Regions from separate parts of the Marinomonas sp. FW-1 genome, predicted to be linked through region 3. Evidence: predicted binding sites of a transcription regulator. Region 3 holds the regulator's gene; each other region holds the start of a gene.
The links. Region 3 encodes sigma-54, which starts transcription at its own class of promoters, with help from an activator protein. Its sites were predicted from a motif close to TGGCACNNNNNTTGCTNT; they were not measured.

Region 1 (6,311 bases), 1.9 Mb from region 3:
AGAACTTTATCGTAGATGCAGGTATTGTTTAGCCGTCTTAATTAATGAAAAAGCACTCTTCTGCTCTACATTAGGGTAAGAGCTAGTGGAGTGCTTTTTAGCTATCTATTAAGAGTTAAAGATCAACAATCTCAACCCAATTAGCCCCTTCACCAGTTGGCGCTTCATCAACCTTAGTGAGCTCGCCAGTCTCTACATCGACTCGATATAAACCTAAATTGGCGTCTTTTTCACCCGACACCACCATAAAGCGACCATCTTTACTGAGCGCAAAACCACGTGGTTGTTGCTCGACAGATGTCATGTTTTGGTAGCTTGGCAGGCCAGTTTTTTGGTCAATCGACAAAGTCGTTATGATACTTTTGGTTCTCTCAGACACATATAAAAAACGGCCATCAGAGGATAAATGCATATCAGCAGCCCAAACTTTAGGAAGGTCATTAGTGGCTTTTATAGAAGGCGGCACACCGTTTTCCAACGCTAATTCCTTAGCAGGAACACCTTCCGTTGCGCCTTTTAGCGCCAATAAACCAGACTTAGCATCATACTCGTAAGTCGTTACCGTTCCAGACAATTCCCCTAGAACATAAACGTAATGACCCTCTTTAGAAAAGACAAAATGCCTTGGGCCTGCGTATTGTTCCGTTTTAACTGCAGCAGGAGAATTTGGTGTTAATTGACCCGTTTGTTCATCAAATCGATACTGCCTTATTTCGTCATCGCCTAAGCTAGAAGAAAATACAAATCGATTGTCTGGGCTGGTGTGAATAGCATGGGCATTTCGGCCTGCATCCAGTACTTGCTGCGCCTCATGACGAACCACACCGTTATCATCGATAGGACTAACACTGATTAAATTGCCGCCGTAAGACGCTGCAAATAAAAACCGTCCCGATTTATCCGTATCAATATTCGCCATACTCGAGGGTAAGTTCGCCTCACCTTCCTCTGCTAAATCCCCTGAAGCAGGATCAATGCGGTAGGAGATAACACGAAAAGGTTCAGAACGAATAGATGCGTACAAATGAGACTTATCAGGACTGACTGATAACGGCATTACATTATTACCGGTTTTTGTGCTGCCAAGCGGCACTAACTTAATCTCTTTGCCATCTACCTGCTTGTTATCTAGAAGGTACCGAGTGATCGTGCTGTCTTTAGCATTGGAAACATACACATACTGACTCGCATTAGTATTCTGAGACATCATTCCTAATCCTGTTGCGCTCATAAACAGTAATGCTCCAGAGAACATACCATTCATTGATTTGTTAAATATCGTCATTATTGTTTTTATCCTTGCCGAGCTAAACAAAAGCCTTTTGTGGAGCTGAACAGAAAGCACCATACCAGCAGCTCTAGATGTATAACATCATACAGAAGTAGAATCAGCAACAAACATTTTATGACCATGGCAGGTCTGTTCTTCGTTAAATTACTCAGGTTTGTGTAAATTATCTGCAATGGTCACTGGCGGCCGTCTTTTTCTCTTTTAATTCTTACACACGCCCCCATCTATTTTTCAATGCACAATTTTTAACCTTAGCCTTTTATTTACAAGCGATGGGAACCACTATGAAAGAGCCATTAGATATTCAATTTGTTTCCGATGTGATGTGCCCTTGGTGCGTTGTCGGTCTTGGTAATCTCAACAAAGCACTTGAGCAACTAAACGATAAAGTCGATGCCACTATCACTTTTCAGCCCTTTGAGCTAAACCCAAATATGCCAGCTGAAGGTCAGGACTTAAGCGAACATATCACGGAAAAATACGGCATTAATAAAGAACAGTCAGACCAAAATAGAAAAATGATTGAGGCCCGTGGCAAAGAAATCGACTTTGATTTTAACTTCAATTCTGAAAGCCGCATGCGCAACTCATTTGATGCTCACCGCTTGCTGCATTGGGCTCAGCTTGAAGGCAAACAGACAGAACTTAAAAACGCACTATTTAAAGCGCACTTTACCCACAACCAAGATGTGAGTGACCACAAAGTACTCGCCAACCTTGCCGCTAGCGTGGGCCTAGACCCAGCAGCTGCAAAAGGTATTTTGGATAAGAACCACTTTGCCGATGAAGTCCACCAGCAAGAGCAAATCTGGCAGCAGAATGGCATCACTTCGGTTCCAACCGTCATTATCAACAACGCCTACGCGATTTCTGGTGGCCAGCCAGCAGAAGTCTTCAAAAGCGCAATAGAAGAAGTGCTTGAGAAACAAAAAGCAGAACAAGCAAACGCTTGATAAAAAGCCCCATGTTGTTTATCCATTCATTGGAAAAAAACGTGGGGCTTTTTAAGTTTAAAATAGCTTAGCCACTTTTACTTAGATTAAAATGGATAAGGCGTCGCATTTTGCTTAACCGTTACCCATTGCCAATGAGTATAAAGATCCCAATCCGCAGGGCCACAAACCGAATTGCCATTACCGGATGCACCACAACCACCAAAGGGGTTAATGCATTCATCATTAACGGTTTGATCATTTATGTGCAATAAACCAACATGCAACTGAGCCCCAATACGCTGCGCACGGGAAAGATCATTCGAGATCACCGCGCCCGCTAAACCATATTGCGTATTATTGGCCATCGCAATCGCCTCCTCATCGCTTTTAAAGGTAACGATATTGACCACTGGACCAAAAATCTCCTCTTCAAAGGAGCGCATGCCTGGTTTCACATTGCTCAATACTGTTGGCGAGTAAAAAGGCCCGTCATAGGTGCCGCCCGCTTCTAACTTAGCGCCCGCCGCAATGGTGTCTTGTACAATGGCATGAACTTTTTCAAGTTGACGCTGATTAATCAGAGGCCCCAAAGCCACCTTTCCGGATACAGGGTCGCCAACCGGTAAATGCTGCGCTTTTTCGACAATTTTTGCGGTCAACGCTTCTGCGATGCTTTCTTGAACCAAAATACGGCCAGATGCCATACAAATTTGCCCTTGATGGAAATACGCGCCCCAAGCAATATTGCTTGCCGCTACATCAAGATCGGCGTCTTCCAAAATAATCAGTGAGCTCTTACCACCTAACTCAAGAGACACTTTTTTCAAGTTACGGCCACAAGCTTCACCCACTTTCCGACCTGCCGCAGTAGACCCAGTGAACGCCACCATACCTATTTCTGGCGCGGCACAAAGTGCTTCCCCAGCGTCTACTGCACCTGGGAAGACTTGAAATACTCCCTTTGGTAAACCAGCGGCTTCCAAAGCAAGAGCGAGTATAAAACCACCCGTTACTGGCGTTTGAGGATCGGGCTTGGTTACCACAGCATTCCCCGTCGCTAAGGCAGGAGCAATCGACCGAATAGAAAGAATCATTGGAAAATTAAAAGGCGAAATAACACCCACCACACCAATCGACTTACGTGTTGCATAAGACATGCGTTCAGGCCCAGCAGGTAGCGTCAGACCATTAGGCTCCAATGTCATATTGGCTGCCAATTGCAGGATTAATATGGCTTCTTTTACTTCGTGTTGGCCTTTAGGAATGATACCGCCCGTTTCACGAGCGATATACAAAGCAAGCTCTTCCGCATTATCTTGAATAAAAGTCGCTGCTTTATGAAACAAGGCTGCCTTGTCTCTCGGTGGGACCTTTACCCATTCTTTTTGCGCTTTCTGCGCCCGTTCGCATGCGGCATATACATCGTCTGCTGTGGCGATGGCCACTTCACTTAAAACCTTACCTGTTGCTGGCTCTATCACCTCTTGCTTATTTGAGGCCGCAACCCAATCACCTGTAAAAAACGCCCCAGACCATTTTTTGGATGCCAGTACGGATACCGTCATATCTGCTCTCCTATTTATTTTTATTGATTGGTTTATGACTAGAATGACAACTGCAATGCAGACAAATTTGCCTGTTATCCATTGCATATTTTTCGTTCTAATACTTAAAGCAATACCTATGCCGAAATATGATTATTTTCTTTTCACCCTACATAGAGTAGCTAAACCATTGATAAACATTGCATTTAAGCCACATTGAAAAGAATCAACACGGTTTAGCATAGCTTAAATATTGCACAGCACACTTGACGATATCATCAAACACAATCAACACTAGGAAAAAAGCAGTTGATCATTTCATCAAGCAGATGAAAGAGGAAAAATAATAATGACAAACTCGCATCGAATTTCCTTGGCAGATTTGGCTAAAAGCAGCGAAAAGATCTTACTCAAAGGCAGCTCCCGTGAACTAGATAGCCAACACACTCCCACCGTAGAAGAGCTGACCGAATGCCTGTTTTTCTCGCCAGGAGATGGCCGTATTTGGTTAGACGATCAACGCATGCTGTTAATCCATAGTTCTTCATTTGGGCTCTTACGACGCGAAATGATTGACTCTCTTGGTCTTGATAAGTCTCGCGACATTCTCACTCGAACGGGTTATCTATCTGGCCTGCGCGACGCTGAGCTCATTCAAAAGCGTTGGCCCGATTCGGACCCCGCCTCCATTTTTGAAGCCGGTACTCACCTTCATGGTTTAGAAGGCGTTGTTAAAGTGGAAACGATTTTCTTTGAGTTTGATACTGAAAAGGGCCTGTATGACGGTGAGTTTTTTTGGCATCACAGCAGTGAAGACGAAGAACATATTGCTGCCTATGGCATTGGGAGCTCACCCGCCTGCTGGATGGAGTTAGGCTACGCCATCGGCTACGTCTCAGGCTTAGTGGGTTCTTTGGTAATTTTTCGCGAGGTAGAATGCCAGTCCATGGGACATTCCATCTGTCGAGTCGTCGGTAAATCTGCTGAACTTTGGGACGATATCGAAGACGACATTCGATTTCTCAACGTCACCACCAACGAAGCAGACATGCGTATAAAACCAGATACGCAGTTCGATAAGATGGAGTTGGATACACCGGATGATCAGCCCAAAATGATTGGCGTATCCGCTGCGTTTACCGCCGCGAATCATTCATTACAAAAAGTGGCACCAACGAATGCCACCGTTTTATTCACTGGCGAATCTGGCGTCGGCAAAGAGCTTTTTGCCAGCATGCTGCATAAGTTTAGTCGTCAAACAGGTCCTTTTGTGGCATTTAACTGCGCCGCTATTCCGGAAAACCTAATGGAGAGTGAGCTATTTGGAGTCGAAAAAGGCGCTTACACTGGCGCGACAAGCAGTCGCCTAGGACGTTTTGAGCGAGCAAACGGTGGCACTCTATTCTTGGATGAAATCGGCACGCTGAGCCTTGCAGGGCAAAGTAAATTATTACGGGTTTTACAAGAAAAAGAGGTAGAGCGAGTCGGAGGAGTCTCGGCGATTAAGGTCAATGTACGAGTCGTCGCGGCAACCAATGTCGACTTGCGTAAAGCCGTTGATAAAGGCGAATTCCGCGAAGACCTTTTCTTTCGTTTAAACGTATTTCCTATCCATTTACCGCCACTAAGAGATAGAAAAGCCGATATTCCACTGCTCGTTAACCACTTCTACCATCAGTTTTGCCAACAGCATCAAAAAGCCCCTTCGGGCATGACTCAATCTGCACGACAAGCGCTATTAAATTATGGCTTTCCGGGTAATATTCGTGAGCTACAAAATTTAATGGAGCGCGGTGTGATCGCTTCAGAAGAAGGCGAACCCATTGATCTGCCGCATTTGTTTAGAAATGAGTTTATTCCCGAAGACATTATCTATTCCGTAAATCACCAAGGCACGCTAAGCCATGTTGATGACAAAAAAGCATCCACAAACTCCCTCTTAGAATACATCACGCAATTTGTCGGCGGGGAAGATCATCTTGATATCGAAAAGCTTGAACAAAGCCTATTACAAGAAGCCGTCGATAATGCCCAAGGCAACTTATCAGAGGCCGCAAGGCGAGTTGGCCTAAGCAGGCCCCAACTGGCTTATCGATTAAAGAAGAATAAATAAGACCCAAACATTGCCATGCAAAATAAAAGAGCCCCATGAGGAAGCTAGATCACGGGGCTATCTTTTGCATCTGTCTGTCGTAGTAAACCTCATTAAAGATACGTTGAAGCTAAACCGCCATCCACAGGAATATTCACGCCACACACCCAGCGGGATGCATCAGAGCAAAGAAAGCCAATCACTTCAGCCACTTCATCCGAATACGCTGGACGAATCATTCGTTCTGCGTCTTTTTGGACACGTTCTTCGCCTAACATAGACACAAAGTCGCCTAAAATGGGCGTAAAAACAGGACCGGGAGCCACACAGTTCATGCGTACGCCATGATCACGAAACCAAGTAAAGGCTTGTTGCGTAGACCAAACAATCAGGGCTTCTTTAAAATATTGATAACAGGTTTCTTGTGGCACAGGGTTCTTTTTCAGCCA
Region 2 (6,311 bases), 1.4 Mb from region 3:
ATAAGAACCGCGATGTAGTTGCTAACTACTTGTTGAGCCAAAATACCATTAACCCAGCGGCAGACAATAACTGGACATTCACTGGTTTTGGTAAGGCGAAGGTGTTGTTTACTACGTCACCAAAAGCCAAAGACGCAGCAGGTAAGAACATGCAGTATCAATCTTTGGATGACAACGGCTTTGCTATCTTTGAGTTGAAATAATTCAGATAAAATAGCAACAAGTACCTAAACGAAAAACGCCTGCTAGGATCTAGCAGGCGTTTTTTTATGGGTTGCTCAGCCGAGCTTAACGTTGTTTGGTTTCAAACTCTGGGTGAATCCAAACAGGCGCATCTAGGCTTGGGAGCGGTGCTTTGCCAAGAATCATGTCGGCGGCTTTTTCTGCGACCATGATGGTTGGCGCATTCAAGTTGCCGTTGGTGATGGTTGGGAAAATAGACGAATCCACCACGCGAAGGCTTTCGATGCCGCGGACTTGGCACTGCTCATTCAGAACCGCCATTGGATCGTTATCGTCGCCCATCTTACAGGTACAAGAAGGGTGATAAGCACTTTCCACGTTTTCTTTTACCCACTGGTCGATTTCTTCGTCGCTCTGGATATTCATGCCAGGCTGAATTTCATCGCCACGATAATCGTCTAGCGCAGATTGTTGCAACACTTCACGCGTTAGGCGAATCGTATCGCGCCAGTCTTGCTTGTCTTGTTCGGTAGAAATGTAGTTAAACAAGATGCGCGGTTTCGCGGCAGGATTCGCAGATTCAATCCACAATTTACCACGACTTTCAGGCTTGTTTGGTCCAACGTGTACTTGAAATCCATGGCCTTCTACCGCTGCTTGGCCGTCGTAACGCATAGCAGCAGGCAGGAAGTGGTATTGAATGTTTGGCCATTTAAGACCGGCACGAGAGCGAATAAAACCACAAGATTCAAAGTGGTTGGTCGCGCCAAGGCCGGTTTTAAATAGCATCCAACGAGTACCGATCAAGCCTTTGCTGATTAAGCCAAGCTTACTGTTTAGTGTCACAGGCTTCTTGCAGTAGTACTGGAAGTAGACTTCCAAATGATCTTGCAGGTTTTCACCCACGCCTGGTAATTCGTGAAGCACAGGAACGCCCGCTTTTTCGAGCACGTCTTTTGGGCCCACACCGGACAGTTGCAATAATTGAGGTGAGCCAACTGAGCCAGCCGATAGAATCACTTCTTTGTTGGCGGTAACTTGTTGAGTTTGGCCATTTTTGCTGAACTCAATGCCTGTGGCTTTTTTGCCGTCAAAGGTGACCTTGTGACTAAGTACACCGGTTTTGAGGGTTAGGTTAGGGCGCTGCATAGCACGACGTAAATAAGCGTTCGACGTTGAAGCACGTACGCCATTTTTCACCGTCATGTGCATCGGGCCAAAACCTTCCTGACGGAAACCATTGTAGTCGTCTGTTTTGCCGTAACCGGCTTCTTCGCCAGCATCAATAAAGGCTTGATAAAGCGGGTTGTAGGTCATGTCGTTGCCGTTGTTAGTCGACAATGGGCCTTCGCCGCCACGGTATAAGTCCGCGCCGCCTTTCCATGTTTCGGCTTTTTTGAAGTAAGGCAGGCAAGTTTGGTAGTTCCAGCCTTTGGCGCCGTTTTCTTCCCATTGGTCGAAATCGCAGGCGTGACCACGAACATACACCATGCCGTTAATGGATGACGATCCGCCTAACACTTTACCGCGCGGGCAATGCATTTCGCGGCCATCAAGACCTGGTTCCTTATCTGTGTGGAACTGCCAGGCGTATTTTTCGGTATTCATTGGATAAGACAAAGCGGTTGGCATTTGGATAAAGATGCTCTTATCAGAGCCACCCATTTCCAGCAGCAACACCTTGTGTTCGCCACTTTCTGTCAGTCGGTCTGCCAGCACACACCCTGCGGAGCCAGCACCGACGATGATGTAATCGTACGTTTCGTTTGCCATGACCATTTCTCATTTAATAAGAGCCTCACTTATTGCAAGGCTCGTTTAGTAAGAGTCTCGCCTAGTAAGGGCTTTGAATGTCGTTCAAATCGACAAAGACGCTCTTGTTTTGTGTGTAGTGGTATAAGGTTTCGATGCCATTTTCACGGCCGATGCCTGATTGTTTGTAGCCACCCACTGGCATTTCTGCAGGAGAAGCGCCCCACGCATTAATCCAGCAAATGCCAGCTTGTAATTGATTAATTACGCGGTGAGCACGAGCGAAGTCTTTGGTGAATACACCCGCTGCCAAGCCAAGTTTTGTGTCGTTGGCGCGAGCAATCACTTCGTCTTCATCGGTAAAGCTCAGCACGGACATTACTGGGCCGAAGATTTCATCGCGCACTTGTGGCATGTCGTCGGTGCAATCGGTAAAGACAGTCGGAGCAACAAAAGCGCCTTTGTCTAAGCCGTTTTCAGTGACTTGGTAACCACCGCACAATAGAGTCGCTCCTGCGTCTTTGGCGGCTTGAATGTAGCCCAAGACTTTTTGCATGTGGTCTTTAGAGATCAAGGCACCGACTTGTGTGTCCATGTTCATTGGGTCGCCAATGATCATGGCTTCAGTGCGCTCTTTTAATTCCTTGGTAAAAGCGTCCATCATATCTGCGTGAACGAAAACGCGTGTACCATTAGTACATACTTCGCCTTGTGTGTAGAAGTTCGCCAGCATGGCGGCAGAAACGGCTTGGTCCACTGGCATGTCTGGGAAGATGATCATAGGCGATTTACCGCCAAGTTCCATGGTGACTTGCTTCAAAGATTGTGCAGAAGCAGCCATGACCTTTTTACCTGTTCCAACTTCACCTGTGAAAGACACTTTGTCGATGTCTGGGTGGTTAGTGATCATTTGACCTGTGCGTGCGTCCCCTTGGATGACGTTAAAAACACCATCAGGCAAACCTGCTTGGGTAAAGATCTCTGCCAGTTTAAGAGCGGTAAGCGGTGTTTCTTCTGAAGGTTTGAAGATCATTGCGTTACCAGCGGCTAGGGCTGGGCCTGATTTCCACATAGCGATTTGGATTGGGTAGTTCCACGCACCGATGCCAGCACAAATACCCAGTGGCTCGCGGCGAGTGTAAAAGAAATTACCATTACAAAGGTCTTGGTAATCGCCTTGGATTTTATCGGTTAGGCCTGCGTAATATTCGATCACGTCAGCGCCCGTTTGAATGTCTACGCAAATAGCTTCTTGAAGTGGTTTGCCTGTGTCTAGAACTTCAAGACGAGCCAGTTCTTCGTTTTTTTCACGTAATAGCTCGGCTGCTTTTTTTAGAATGCGTCCGCGTTCTACAGGGCTCATTGCCGCCCACACTTTTTGACCTTGTTTTGCAGACTCAATAGCGGCATCTAGTTCAGCTTGTCCCGCGTGTTCGACTGTTGCAATCACTTCGCCAGTGGCTGGGTTGATTGTCTCAAAGTGTTCTCCGCTGGTGGATGCATGGTAGCGGCCGTGAATGTATTGCTGCTGATGTGCCATGATGTGCCTCTTTAAGTCTGTTTCAATACTCTGTTTAGAGTCGTTGAGGTATTTGATTTTTATTAAACGCGCGTTTAATAAAAACAATTGTACATATTCTGACTATAAATTGCAGCTCGAATCCATCAATTAGTGGGCTTAGGGCAAAAAAATGACGTTATGATGTTCGCTTTTTAAGGCGCTACTTATAAGAAAAGAGAGGAAAAACGAGAGGTTAAGAAAGATAAACGCCTCTACATAAGAGAGTAGAGGCGTAAAGAGAATTTTTCTTAGTTGCGGTGTTATTTAAAGGCTGATTACACCATTTGATTCATAGCTGATAGGGCTTGGTACATAATCGTCCGCCATGTCATCGTTTAGCCATTCAGTGCCATCAATCACGTATCTGAACTGATAAACAGTGTCTATATCCAAATTGAGTGTTGACGCAAAGACACCAGATTTTTGCTTTTTCATCGGATTAGCCGTGCTATCCCAATTATTGAAGTCTCCCACGACCGCGACATTTTTTGCGTCACCGACGGTTTCTGCAGGCAATGCAAATTTCACTTTGCATTCGGGTTTTGTCTTTAAGTAGGTTTTCTCAATCATGTCCAGCTCCGTTATCTTTGATAGAAAAATGAGTGAAGGCTACGACAAAAAGCCTGAAGGGTAATAATGTGAGCAAGCAAGGCTTGCGCCATCTTTTTTAACTACTTAATTTATTTAAAGAAAAGATTTTCGCTCTGCTTTATTGTGCTTATTTCTATGGGTTTTATTGTGTTGAATGTGTCAGTTGTGCGCTATTTTTGGGCTTACTAATACGTACAATTTGCTGACGTAAATTCACAATTCACTTGCTCCAAATGTTCTACACTAAAATTACAACAAAAATAATGAGGTGTTTGTATGGACCTTCAAATGGGCGTTCTCATTGTGTTAAGTGTGATGCTTGTTATTAAAGTGATTTATTTGGCGTTTTTTAAACGACCAGAACGACACGGTCATCATCGCCATGCGCATCACTCAAGCCACCATCATCACGACTCTTGATAGCAAAGAGTCATATTATTGGTTATGACCTCGGTAGCGTTTGTTTTTCGCTTCTTTGATTGTATTTAGGTCTACGAGGACGAGTCCGTCCACACAGTAGCCAAAGTCGGCATCGACACCAAAATCTAAGAAGCGAACCCCGCCCGGTTCACATAACTCACTGTATTGCTTGAACAAGGTTGGCACACTCGCGCCAAAGTGACCAAGTTGTTCTTTTAGTATTCGAAAGTCTTCTTCGTAGTCTTCGCCACTGAACATATCGGTAATAATGTCATTGTGTTCGGCGTTCACTTGATATGGCGTGAAAGAACGCGCTAGGTGCTCTTGGTCGGCAAAGTAGAGCTTATAAAAGGAAACGATAAAATCTTTCGCGACTTGTGGGTAGCTGTTGCTTAGGCTTACTGGGCCGAACATATAGCGAATTTCAGGGTGTTTATCTAAATAAGCCCCAATGCCGTACCACAAATAATCTAAGCTACGCTTGCCCCAATATTTTGGCTGAATAAAGCTGCGACCAAGCTCGATGCCTTGCTCAAAATAGGGTTCCATGTCACAAGAGTATTGAAATAACTCGGCACTGTAGATGCGATTTGGCGTTTCTGATTTCATGTATCGAGCAACTTCGCCAATACGGTATGCACCGACGATCTCTAGTTCTTCTTCATCCCATAGAATCAAGTGACGATAATATTGGTCAAACTTGTCTAGATCAGAGCGTTCGCCAGTACCTTCACCCACTTTACGGAAGGCGATTTCACGCAAACGCCCGATTTCTTTCATGGTGACGGACATTGGATCGTAATCAAACAGATAGATCTGTTTGTTGTCCTTGGTGCTGCCAAGGTGTTCTGAGATTTTCAGCTCTTGTTTGATCATTTGTCTGTTTTGCGGGTGCTCCACCGTTTTTTCGGTTTTAAGCAGTGGCTTTTTGCCTTTAGCAATACGGTACAAATGACGTTTTACTAATTTGTTTTTCTCTTTGTCGCTTAATGGCAGTTTGGCTAATTCTTGAATCGGAATCGCTTGACCAACTTGCATGGGAATTTTGCGGTTACGCTGGCGAAACATCTCATTAGCAAGCTGTACGGTAGAGAGCGGACGGTATAGTAAGGAGCTGGTGTAAAACAACATCGAGTTACGTCCGCCGATGTGGACAGGCAGTAATGGGCTGTTGGTTTTTTGCGCCAGCTTAAGATAATTTTGATTCCATTTCTGATCTCTTACGCCACTTGGTGACATGCGCGATACTTCGCCAGCGGGGAATATGATGATGGCTTCTTCATTGTGTAGGCAGTTCATGATGGCTTTAAGCTGCTGGCGCGCGGTTTTTCCGCCAAGATTATCCACGGGCAACACCAGCTGTTTTAAACCATCAAAGCCCATTAATAAATCATTGGCGACGATTTTGACATCGGGACGAATTTCGCCCACTAGGCGCAACAGCGCTAGCCCATCTAAAGCGCCAAGAGGGTGATTGGCGATGATCATCACACGACCACTGGCAGGAATATTTCGTCGATCAACTTGGCTAACGTTATAGCTAAAGTTGAAATGATCCAGAACGCGATCAATAAATTCGAAGCCGACACAGCCGTGGTTTTTTTCCAGGAATTGGTTTACTTCACTTTCGTGGAATAAGCGTTTGAGGACGCTTAACGTCGGGCGAGTGATTAAAGGGCTTTTATCGAAAAATTGAGGAGATTTACTGGCAATCATTTGTTCGACTTGTATCACAGTGGTGCTCCGCTCTAATAAGTTTTTGGATATCTTATTAGTGAGAGTAGAGCGTCAGTATGACAAAGGC
Region 3 (6,311 bases):
GAAAAATGTCTGTAGAAGACAATATTTTAGCGATTTTAGAAACACGCAAAAATCTCACTAAAGCACAACAACATGAAAGATTAGAAGAGCTCTTAGAAGAGTTCCATATCACCCATATCCGCACCAACTTAGGAATGGCATTATCAGGAGGTGAAAGGCGCCGGGTAGAAATAGCAAGAGCGGTTGCAATGAACCCAAAATTCATTCTGCTTGATGAGCCATTTGCTGGAGTAGACCCAATCTCCGTTGGTGACATAAAACAAATAATTAAACACCTCCAAGAAAGTGGAATCGGTGTCCTAATTACCGATCATAACGTCAGAGAAACCCTCGACATCTGCGATAAAGCTTACATTGTTGGTAATGGTTATATCATCGCATCAGGCGATGCCAGTACAGTCATCAACAATGAACAAGTAAAAAAGGTCTATTTAGGCGACGACTTCCGCCTATAACCCCTTATCATTGCTGTAGAAAGGGAGTAGTATGCACAACTCGTTCCAATTCACTCAAACAAAAAGAGTTGCTCCATGAAGCAGTCTTTACAATTAAAGCTAGGTCAACAGCTAACCATGACCCCACAACTGCAGCAAGCTATACGCTTACTGCAGCTTTCTACGTTGGATTTGAAGCAAGAGATTCATGAGTTCCTAGAGTCGAACCCACTGCTTGAGCTTGATGATGACGAGCAAACTCATAATGAGTTACCTGCTAGCATAGAGTCAAAAAGCGCAACAGAAACACCTCTAGATAACGGTGAAGAAGCACGCCTAGAGTCCGAATGGACAGAAAGCATCCCAGAAGAGCTATCCATAGACAGCAATTGGGATGATACTTACCAAAGTTCAGCTGCGGTCAGTGACAACCTTAGCTTTGAAGGCGATAGCGATTTTGAAAGCCGTAACGCACCTGCTGAAAGCATTCAAGACCATCTTATCTGGCAACTAAACCTTACTCACATGTCTGATAGAGACCTTGAGATTGCCTATGCCATCATTGAATGTGTCCAGCCTGATGGATACTTAAGCATTACACCTGACGACATCTGCGAATCACTAAGCATTGAACTTGAAGACCTAGAAATGGAAGAAGTCATTGCGGTTCAACATAGACTGCAGCGCTTCGACCCAGTCGGCGTCTGCTCTATTGATTTACGTGATTGTCTGTTGGTGCAATTAGAAGCTTTCCAGACTCACCCTCTATACAAAAGCACCTATAACCTTATTGACCATTATTTACCCTTATTGGGCAATAGAGATTTTGCGCAACTAAGCCGCAAAACAAAATTAAAAGATGAAGCGCTAAAAGAAGTCATTAGCTTAATTCAACAACTAAACCCGCGCCCAGGCTCGGTTATTGATGCCGATGATACCGATTACGTTATTCCTGACGTGTCAGTCAAAAAACGTAATGACGTTTGGCAAGTTGAATTAAACAACGACGCTCTTCCACCAATAAAAATCAATGAAACCTATTCCGCCATGGCCAGCACCGCTGCCACAGCCGAAGATGCTTCTTACATCAAAAACTCACTACAAGAAGCTAAATGGTTCATGAAAAGTTTACAAAGCAGAAATGAGACGCTACTAAAAGTAGCCAGCTGCATTGTCAGCAGACAGATCGATTTTTTTGAGCTTGGTGAAGAAGCCATGAAACCAATGGTGCTTCATGACGTAGCTGAAGAAGTAGGCATGCATGAGTCAACCATATCTAGGGTAACCACTCAAAAATACATGCACACACCAAAAGGGATATTTGAATTAAAATATTTCTTTTCGAGCCATGTTAATACAGCCTCTGGTGGTGAGTGCTCTTCGACAGCAATTAGGGCCATGATCAAAAAACTTGTTGCTGACGAACCTGCTAAAAAACCTTTAAGTGATAATAAGTTAGCTGCCATTTTGGCAGATCAAGGCATACAAGTTGCTCGACGGACTGTAGCCAAATACCGTGAGGCGATGAACATCCCTCCTTCCAATGAACGCAAACGACTGATCTAAACGGAAAGCATTTTATCATGTCCTTGAAATCATTATTAAAAGCAGACCTCGTTCTCGCAAAACAAGATATCATTAGCAAGAAACGCGTATTAGAAAACCTCGCGGAAGTAGCGTCAAACCGACTTCACTGTGATAACGAAGCCGTCTATGATGCACTGCTAGGTCGAGAAAAACTTGGAAGTACTGGTATAGGCAATGGAATAGCCATTCCGCATTGTCGACTAGAGTCCGCAAATCACACCGCTGTAGTGGTAATGTCACTACAGACGCCTATCGATTTTGACTCTATAGACAAACAAGCTGTCGATCTTATATTTGCGTTAATTGTTCCGCCACATGAATGTGACCAACATCTATCAACACTGGCTCAAATTGCAGAATTAGCACAGTCTCCAGAATCATTGGACAAGCTGCGTACTGCTCAAAGCAACGAAGAGCTATTCAGTATTTTCAACTCATTAATATAGGTATAAAGCATGCTGGAAGAGTCTATTGTTATTATAAACAAACTTGGCTTGCATGCCCGTGCAGCAGGCAAACTCATAGAAACAACCACACGCTTTTCTTGTGATATCACCATCGAAAAAGATGGGCGTAATGTGGATGGAAAAAGCATCATGGCAATGATGATGCTTGCTGCAGGAAAAGGCACCGAAATCAAAATCAAAGCGAATGGTGAAGATGAGCAAGAAGCCATTAACGCGATCGTTGAATTAATCAACAATCGTTTCGGTGAAGATGAGTAAAGAGCATCATGTCGGAGCAAAACACCCTTAATCATTTGCAAACGGTAACCGAGTCCCTTGAGACCGGTGCCACAATGCAAATTCGCTACCTACTTAATGGTGCCCTACCTGCACAAGATGTTGCTCGACTATTAGAATCGTCTCCGCCAAAAGAGCGTAAGCTTTTATGGGAACTCATCGAAGACAAAAACGAAGGCGAAGTATTACAGTATCTGACTGAAGATATTGGCGTTCAATTCATGAAAAACATGAATACAGAACGCCTTATCGCCGTCTCAGAACACTTTGAAAGTGATGACTTAGCCGACTTATTACAGCACCTGCCAGAAAAGATCGTGAAAGAAGTGCTTGCGTCGATGACGGCGCAAGACAGAAAAAGAGTTGAAGACCTATTAAGCTACTCAGAAGACTCTGCTGGCGGCTTAATGAATACGGATACGATAACAATTCGTCCAAATATCAATGTGGACATTGTTTTTCGCTATCTTCGCAGGCACGCAAAGATTCCAGACATGACTGACAGTTTATTAGTCGTCAGTCGCTCAGATAAACTTCTCGGTGTACTCCCCCTTACTAAATTGCTGGTTTCCAACCCTAATGCCACCGTGCGTGACATTATGGAAACCGAGTTTACTGTGATCAATGCAGAGACACCTGCAAGTGAAGTTGCGCAGTTATTTGAAAAAATGGACCTTGTCTCCGCTCCCGTTATTGATGGTGAAAACAGAAAATTACTAGGTCGTATCACTATCGATGACGTTGTCGATGTTATTCGTGACGAAGCTGAACACTCCATGCTAAGCATGGCAGGTCTCGATGACGACGAAGACACCTTCTCCCCTATTATGAAAACCACCAAACGACGTGCGGTTTGGCTTGGCATAAACCTTATTACAGCCTTTATCGCCTCTTATGTGATTGGACTATTTCAAAACACACTCGATCAAGTGGTTGCATTGGCAATATTAATGCCTATTGTTGCCAGTATGGGCGGTATCGCTGGCTCACAAGTACTGACACTGGTAATTCGAGGCATCGCACTGAACCAGATTGGCGCAACCAATACACGCTGGCTTTTAAATAGAGAACTTGTTGTCGGACTTCTTAATGGCATATTGTGGGCAACCGTTATTGCCGCACTCACCGCTCTTTGGTTTGACAACATAAAGATTGCCTATATCATTGCAGGCGCCACTATAATAAACCTGCTATTTGCAGCAACCACTGGTACACTTCTGCCAATTTTCTTAAAAAAGATTGGCATCGACCCTGCCCTTGCTGGCAGCGTAATTTTGACTACTGTGACCGACGTAATTGGATTCCTTTCCTTCCTAGGTCTCGCTACTATTTTTTTAATATAGGTTCCCATGACAGACTTTGATCAATTTGAAAACGAAGAAGACATTCCTAAAAGTAAAACCCAGATCAAGCGTGAAATGGAAGCCTTGCAAGATCTTGGTAAAAAAATGCTCGGCTTAAGCAAAAACCAGCTTAAGAAAGTTGAAATGTCGGACACTTTACGCGAAGCCTTCGTTGAAGCTGGACGCATAAAACAACACGAAGCCATGAGAAGACACCTTCAATACATCGGCAAGATCATGCGCACAGAAGACCATGAGGCCATTGCTAATCGAGTGGCTATGTTTGATTCAACATCGGCTGCGTACAACAAGCTTTTTCACCAACTAGAAGTTAAGCGTGACGCACTTATTGGCGAAAACAGTAAAGAAGTATTGTCCCAATACCTAGATGAAAACCCTCAGATCGAAGACATTCAGCTGCTTAGACAACTTATCCGACTCTCCCAAAAAGAAGTGTCTCAAGGATCAAACACAACAAACCGTAAGAAATTATTCCGTTTTTTGCGTGAAGCCGAAGAGAAACGTTTAGGCTTAAAAGACTAATACAGAAAAGTAAAACCCACTGCGATTTACTTCGACAAAAGCCCTGGCTCAGAAAAAACTGACCAGGGCTTTTTACTGAAATCTACGATGGGATAAACAAGGCATTTTTTGACGACATTGATTCAGTCTTTGCTTTTCTACCTCAAAGACAAAATACCCCTGCTCTTCTTGCAAATCCGCCAAGCATTCTCCAAAAGGAGAATACAAAACACTATTACCATAAGTTTGCCTTGTTGAATTATGCCAACCACATTGGCCAACGCCTAAGACATAACATTGATTTTCAATAGCACGGGCGGACAACAAGGTGCGCCAGTGAGCTTTACCTGTCACATAAGTAAAGGCGGCAGGCACCAATAAAATTTCAGCCCCCATATTAACAAGTTGTCGATATAACTCAGGAAACCTCAGGTCATAGCAAATGCTTAAACCCACTTTAAAGCCATCCACATCCACCACTTTTAATGACAACTCACCCGCCTCTATAAAATCAGACTCCTTATAAGAGGCTGCTTTATCATCCACAGCAACGTCAAACAGATGAATTTTGTCATAGCGTTCAAGTATGGCGCCATCAGGACCAATCACCCAACAAGACTGCCTTACCCGCCCATTCGGCACTAATTGGCCATCAAACCGAATATGAGAAGGGTGAGAGCCGATCACAATATAAACAGAGTAACACTTGGCGAGCGTCGCGATCTCAGCAAAAATAATCGCTTGATCCTCAGACTCCGCCAAAGGTCGCATATTTTTACCATCAAACAAAAACACATTTTCCGGCAAAACAATAAGGCGCGCTCCTTCTTGCTGAGCAGCAGAAACGACCATACGTTTGACTTCTTCCAGATTACTTCGCCAATCTTTCGTGCTGGTAAGTTGAATAGCCGCGACACGCAATCTATTTGTCATTGGATTTACCCACTGGTTGATATCGAACAGGGGTTATAACAGGATCGTTAAAGGAACCTTCAACTTTATACTGCACACTCGTTACCTTAGATAACTGATCCCCGATTAGCTTATCAGTGATAAATAGCAGACCCGCCAACTGAGGAGTTCCCCATATCAACCCCGCCAAAGGCAGCGTTCCTGATATAGGAAAAGTGGCCGTTAGCCTTTCATTCAATTTTTCATTTACGATATCAGCTTCACCAGCAACAACAAGCTCAGCGGTTGGGGACTTGATGGTGATTGGGGAGATTGTTTTCAAAATACCATTAGAAAGAGAAAGAACACCGTTAAAGTCGTCGTAAGTTAAGCCTGGTTCATAAACATCAGAAAAATCCAACAACAAACGTCGACTCAACGCCCCAACATTAAAGATCCCCAGCACCTTCAAAAATGGCGGTAACTCATCTACTTGACTGAAATTACCATTCGATGAAGAAAAAGCAATCCGCCCAGAAACCGACTCTCGATCAAAATAAAATGGGTGTCCTTTCCAACTTAAACCCACGTCAATTTTGTACTTTTTAGAGGTAACAATCGGCTTATTGGAAAACTTTTGCGTCAATTCAGCCAGATCCGCACCGTCAGCAGCCACAACCAGCTCAACACTAGAAGACTCCCCTCTATCTTGCCAGAATAAAGACCCTGTAAAATGACCTGTCTTTAATTTAGATGAAATAGGGTCAACCCTTAGAACATCACCCTCTCTG

Region 1: a site for sigma-54 is predicted at 3,898-3,915, ahead of C1X04_RS01690 (benzaldehyde dehydrogenase). Genes of this name have one in related genera too.
Region 2: a site for sigma-54 is predicted at 4,140-4,157, ahead of C1X04_RS16810 (isoamylase early set domain-containing protein). Genes of this name have one in related genera too.

What each region holds. Positions count from the first base shown of each region.
Region 1 is NZ_CP025987.1:366,779-373,089, reverse strand. Features, by position in the region: gene C1X04_RS01705 (SDR family NAD(P)-dependent oxidoreductase) at 1-32, shown strand, start outside; gene C1X04_RS01700 (beta-propeller fold lactonase family protein) at 116-1,285, opposite strand; gene C1X04_RS01695 (DsbA family oxidoreductase) at 1,576-2,244, shown strand; gene C1X04_RS01690 (benzaldehyde dehydrogenase) at 2,331-3,791, opposite strand; gene C1X04_RS01685 (sigma-54-dependent Fis family transcriptional regulator) at 4,120-5,883, shown strand; gene C1X04_RS01680 (coniferyl-alcohol dehydrogenase) at 5,976-6,311, opposite strand, start outside.
Region 2 is NZ_CP025987.1:3,612,203-3,618,513, reverse strand. Features, by position in the region: gene C1X04_RS16825 (bifunctional 2',3'-cyclic-nucleotide 2'-phosphodiesterase/3'-nucleotidase) at 1-203, shown strand, start outside; gene betA (choline dehydrogenase) at 289-1,956, opposite strand; gene betB (betaine-aldehyde dehydrogenase) at 2,018-3,475, opposite strand; gene C1X04_RS16810 (isoamylase early set domain-containing protein) at 3,761-4,066, opposite strand; gene C1X04_RS18525 (hypothetical protein) at 4,364-4,507, shown strand; gene C1X04_RS16805 (GNAT family N-acyltransferase) at 4,523-6,241, opposite strand.
Region 3 is NZ_CP025987.1:2,221,033-2,227,343, forward strand. Features, by position in the region: gene lptB (LPS export ABC transporter ATP-binding protein) at 1-455, shown strand, start outside; gene C1X04_RS10430 (RNA polymerase factor sigma-54) at 531-2,000, shown strand; gene ptsN (PTS IIA-like nitrogen regulatory protein PtsN) at 2,018-2,467, shown strand; gene C1X04_RS10440 (HPr family phosphocarrier protein) at 2,477-2,746, shown strand; gene mgtE (magnesium transporter) at 2,755-4,107, shown strand; gene yjgA (ribosome biogenesis factor YjgA) at 4,114-4,650, shown strand; gene C1X04_RS10455 (carbon-nitrogen hydrolase family protein) at 4,723-5,562, opposite strand; gene C1X04_RS10460 (YhdP family protein) at 5,552-6,311, opposite strand, start outside.